2 regions of the Luteibacter aegosomaticola genome follow, and region 1 is predicted to be linked to the other one. Evidence: predicted binding sites of a transcription regulator. Region 1 holds the regulator's gene; the other holds the start of a gene.
What was found. The regulator FliA, encoded in region 1, starts transcription of late flagellar genes. The targets are predictions, from matches to a motif close to TAAAGTTTNNCNNNCNNNGGCCGATAA.
Positions count from the first base shown of each region.

Region 1 (2,373 bases):
GGTGCTTGCGCGCGTCGCTCATGGTGCCCGGCACGCCATCGCTGGAAATATCCGACGCCAGGCGGCGGGCGGATTCATGCAGGTCGCGGGCCAGATGGCCCAGCGCGAGGAACAGGTGCTGTTCGCGGCTGCGCAGGAGCTTGTCGAGCGCCTGTTCGAAGGCGGCGCTGTCGTCGGCGTCGAGAAGCTCGCGCAGCTCGGGAGCCACGTCCTGGCTAGCGGTAATCGTCGTATTCATGTCAGTCCCTTAGCCCGCTGCCGCGGCGAGTCGTTCGAAGATCTTGTCGAGCTTTTCCTTCAGCGTCACGGCCGTGAACGGCTTCACGACGTAACCATTCACGCCGCTCTGCGCGGCCGCGATGATCTGGTCGCGATTGTTCTCGGCGGTGACCATAAGCACCGGCAGGGATTTGAGGCTGGCATCCGCACGGATGGCACGCAGCAGGTCGATGCCGGTCATGTTCGGCATGTTCCAGTCGGTGACCACCAGGTCGATGGGCTGCGAGCGCAGGAGCGCCAGCGCCGCATTGCCATCTTCCGCTTCCTGGATGAGCGTGTTGGTAAAACCAAGCTCCACCAGGAGGTTGCGGACGATACGCCGCATGGTGGAGAAATCGTCCACCACGAGGATTTTCATGTTCTTGTCCAAAGCGTTCTCCGCCTTACAGCCGCGTCGTTCTTAGTGTTTGTCTTTCCAACCCGACATGCGTGCCCGGAGACGGATCAAGGCCTGGCCATGGATCTGGCACACCCGCGATTCGCTTACTCCCAACACCGCACCGATTTCCTTCAGGTTGAGTTCTTCATCGTAGTACAGCGACATCACCAGCTTTTCGCGCTCGGGTAGCCCCTCGATCGAATCGGCCAGCGCATGGCGCAAACCGTCCTGTTCGAACAGACCATCCGGGCCCGCGGCGTTCGGGTCGGCCACATCGATCGCGGAACCTTCGTCGCCTTCCGGCGCCGTCAGGCTCAACAACCGCGCACTCGCCGCGTCCGCCAGGATCTGGTTGTATTCCATGGCATCGATGCCCAGACGCTTCATCACTTCCACGTCGTCGGCGTCGCCGCCTGTCTCATTTTCGATCTGCCTCGTTACCTCAGCCACCTCGCGCAATTTCCTGTGGACGCTGCGCGGGGTCCAATCCGTCTTGCGCAGTTCATCCAGCATGGCGCCACGTATGCGGATACCCGCATAGGTTTCGAAGCTGGCCGCGCGAGTCGGCGAATAATTCCTTGCCGCCTCAAGCAAACCGATCATCCCGGCCTGCATAAGGTCGTTCGCATCGACGCTGGGCGGCAGGCGGCCCATCAGGTGATAGGCGATCCGGCGCACCAGCGGCGCGTGCGTTTTCACCAGTTGATCGGCCGGAACCTTAGTAATTTCAAGGTATTCGCTCGCGACACTCACAACGGCAGCCCTCCCCCCACGTGCTCACGCCCGGCAAAAAAGCCGATGCGACCCTGTCCACGGGGTTCGGGTTCACCCCATGTATCGACCGACCTGGCCAAATTCTTGAATCCGACTGCCGAACGGCTGCTGGGCCATGCATCGACCACCGCCGACTGGCGGCGGATCGCCTGGCGCAGGTACTCGTCGTGCGGCACCATGCCCATGAAATCGAGGGAGACATCGAGGAAACGGTTGGTCACCCGCGAAAGCTTCTCGAACAGCTGGCGGCCTTCCTGCGCGTGGCGGACCATGTTGGCCACGATACGGAAACGGTTCACCGCGAACTCTCGCGACAGAACCTTGATGAGTGCGTAGGCATCGGTGAGCGAGGCCGGCTCGTCGCAGACCACGACCACCACCTCGTCCGACGCGGCGGCAAACATCGACACGCTGTCGGAGATGCCGGCGGCGGTATCGACGATGAGGTACTCGGGAGCCAGCGGGTAGTCGTCAAACGCGCGGATGACGGCAGCATGCTCAATGTTGGGCAGCTGGGCCATGCGGCGTGTGCCGGACGTGGCCGGGATGACCTTCAGGCCGTGGGCCGCCTGGAGGATCAGGTCCTCGATGCCGCAGGCGCCTTCCAGCATGTGGCCCAGATGGCGCGTCGGCTGAAGGCCGAGCAGCACATCGATGTTGGCCATGCCCAGATCGGCATCGAGCAGCAGGACATCACGGCCACCCATGGCCAGGGCCATGCCGAGGTTCACGGCCACCGTGGTCTTGCCGACGCCGCCCTTGCCACCCGCGATCGCGATGCTGCGCGTGGGCCTGCGGTCGGCGAGCCAGTTAAGACTGGCGGCCTGGGAGTTGTCGACGGGTGTGGTCATGAAGGAATTCACTGCCGAATAAGAGGTTGCGGTTGCGGTTGCGGTTGCGGTTGCCTGGGTCACGTTCGTCGGATCCTGCGATTACGCCAT
Region 1 covers NZ_CP095741.1:3,725,064-3,727,436, forward strand. Annotated here, with positions in the region: gene L2Y96_RS16550 (protein phosphatase CheZ) at 1-238, opposite strand, end outside; gene cheY (chemotaxis response regulator CheY) at 248-649, opposite strand; gene L2Y96_RS16560 (RNA polymerase sigma factor FliA) at 680-1,411, opposite strand; gene L2Y96_RS16565 (nucleotide-binding protein) at 1,408-2,283, opposite strand; gene flhF (flagellar biosynthesis GTPase FlhF) at 2,365-2,373, opposite strand, start outside.

Region 2 (2,373 bases), 1.5 Mb from region 1:
GTTACCGATCAGCGCGTGGATCTGCTTCGAGGCGTGGCCGCTGCGCATGGCCAGCTGGCGCACCTCATCGGCGACAACGGCGAAGCCCTTGCCGCTCTCGCCGGCGTGCGCGGCTTCGATCGCCGCGTTGAGCGAGAGCAGGTTGGTCTGGAACGCGATCGTGTCGATCATCTCGAGGATGTCCTCGACTGAGCGGGTGCTGTCCTGGATGGCGCCCATGGTGCGGACCACGTCGGCGACGACACCGCCTCCGCGTTGCGCGGCCACGCGTGCGCCATCGACGAGTTCCTCGGCACGGCCAGCCTTCTGCGCGTTATCGAGGACGGCGTGGGATAGCGAGACCACCTCGCGCTGGAGCGTCTGCGCGGCCATGGTTTGCGCGGTGATATCGGTCGCGTACTTGATCACGCGCACCGGCCGGCCCTGGGCATCGAGAATGGGGTTGTAGGTCGCCTGGATCCAGACGATGCGGCCGCCGCGGCCAAAGCGGCGGTAGAGGCCGCCGTCGTGGCGACCCTCGCGCAGGCCCGCCCAGAACGTCGCATAGGCGTCCGATGCGGCCTCGGTCGGATCGACGAACATGCGGTGGTGGCGGCCCTGGATTTCCTCGAGCGTGTAGTCCATCGCAGCGAGGAAGTTGGCGTTCGCGTCGAGGATCGTGCCGTCCAGCGCGAATTCGATGGTGGCCTGCGCGCGGTCGATCGCCTGCAGCCGGCCATCCATGTCGGCCTCGCTGCGGCGGCGGGCCGTGACGTCGGTGGCGTACTTCACCACGCCCGTGACGCGGCCGAAGGCGTCGAAGATCGGGTTGTACGAGGATTGCAGCCACACATCGCCGCCATGCTTGTGCAGGCGGCGGTAAAGGCCCGTGTCGGCCTGGCCCTGGCGCAGGCGTGCCCAGAACTCGTCGTAGCCCACGGAGCCTGCCTCAGCCGGATCCACGAACTGCCGATGGTGCTTGCCCACGATCTCGTGGAGCTGGTAGCCCATGGTCTGGAGGAAGAGGGAGTTCGCGTGGACGACGTTTCCGTCCGGGGTAAATTCAATAATCGCCTGGACCCTGTCCAGGGCGGCCAACTTGCCGCGCATCGCCTGCTGCTGCCTCACCCAACGACCTAACATCGGTCTGACCCTGCCATGGAATGTGATGTACATCACATATCGGCCGCCCCATGGACCGCTTTAGACAAAAAATGGTGGAAACGGCAAATTCACCATTGCTTCGGTGAAAAACATAAAAAAAAGGCCTCCCGATGGGAGGCCTTTGGATCCTGGTGCCGAAAGTGGGACTCGAACCCACACTGTATCTCTACAAACGGATTTTGAGTCCGCCGCGTCTACCGGTTCCGCCATTTCGGCATGGGGCTGGCGATTATGCGGGAATCAATGCACCTGGTCGAGGCCTAGCTGACGATCATCGCGCAAATACCAGTCATCGCCCTGCGGATTGAACACGGCGCACTGGGTCATCTGGCCCGAATAGATGTGCAGGCTGACCGCGACGGCATCGTCGCTGGGGTTGCGAATGGTGTGGTACTCGTGCGGCGGGATGAGGCTGCCTGCCGAGCCCGGGCCGGCTTCGATCGAGCCGACGGGGCGGAAGTGGTAGCGGGTGGCGTCGTGTTCGATCAGCTCGTACTGGACGATTTCCAGCGCGCCGTTCCACACGCCTTCGACGCACCACATGCCGCTGTGGTCGTGGATCTTGGTGCCCTGGCCGGGGCCCCAGGTCATGGCGACCACGCTGTAGCCGTGTTCTTCGCTGCGGTAGAGCTCGCGGCGGCCGTAATGGTCCTGGAAGGCCTCGTTGACGCTGGCCGGCAGGATCACTTCCTGCGAGCGGATGAGCTGGCAAAGCGACTTACGCAGGGTGTCCGTGATCGCTGGCGTCGTCGCCTGGCCGACAGCGTTGTCGATGGCCGCGATGAGTTTGCGGCTGCCCGGGAATTCGACCGTGATCATGGGTGGAACCTCTTGCTGGGACGTGGGGACGAAGCGCTGTGCCCATGATAGCAGGGCGCCCCCGAGGCTGCCGTCCACGTCCGTACGGTGCGGCAGGATGCCCTTGTAGGAGCGCACTTGCGCGCGACCCCGTCAAAGCGAGCGAAGGAACCCCCCAATCGCCCGGCTGTAATTCTCGATATCCACCAGGAACGCATCGTGCCCCTGCGGCGAATCCAGCGCGACGAATTCGACGGCCGCGCCCGTCGCCTCCAGGCCCTTCGCGATCGTCTCCTGCTGCTCCAGCGGGAACAGGATGTCGGTGCTCACGCCGATCACCAGCGCCCGCTCCACGTGGATACGGGCAAGCCCGCGCATCACGTTGCCCTCGCCGTGCTCGCCGATATCGAACCAGTCGCTGGCGCGTGACAG
Region 2 covers NZ_CP095741.1:2,192,929-2,195,301, forward strand. Annotated here, with positions in the region: gene L2Y96_RS09605 (methyl-accepting chemotaxis protein) at 1-1,089, opposite strand, end outside; tRNA gene L2Y96_RS09610 (tRNA-Leu) at 1,273-1,359, opposite strand; gene L2Y96_RS09615 (cysteine dioxygenase family protein) at 1,384-1,962, opposite strand; gene metX (homoserine O-acetyltransferase MetX) at 2,095-2,373, opposite strand, start outside.
Region 2: L2Y96_RS09605 (methyl-accepting chemotaxis protein) is a predicted target of FliA. The motif match lies at 1,159-1,185, and genes of this name have one in related genera.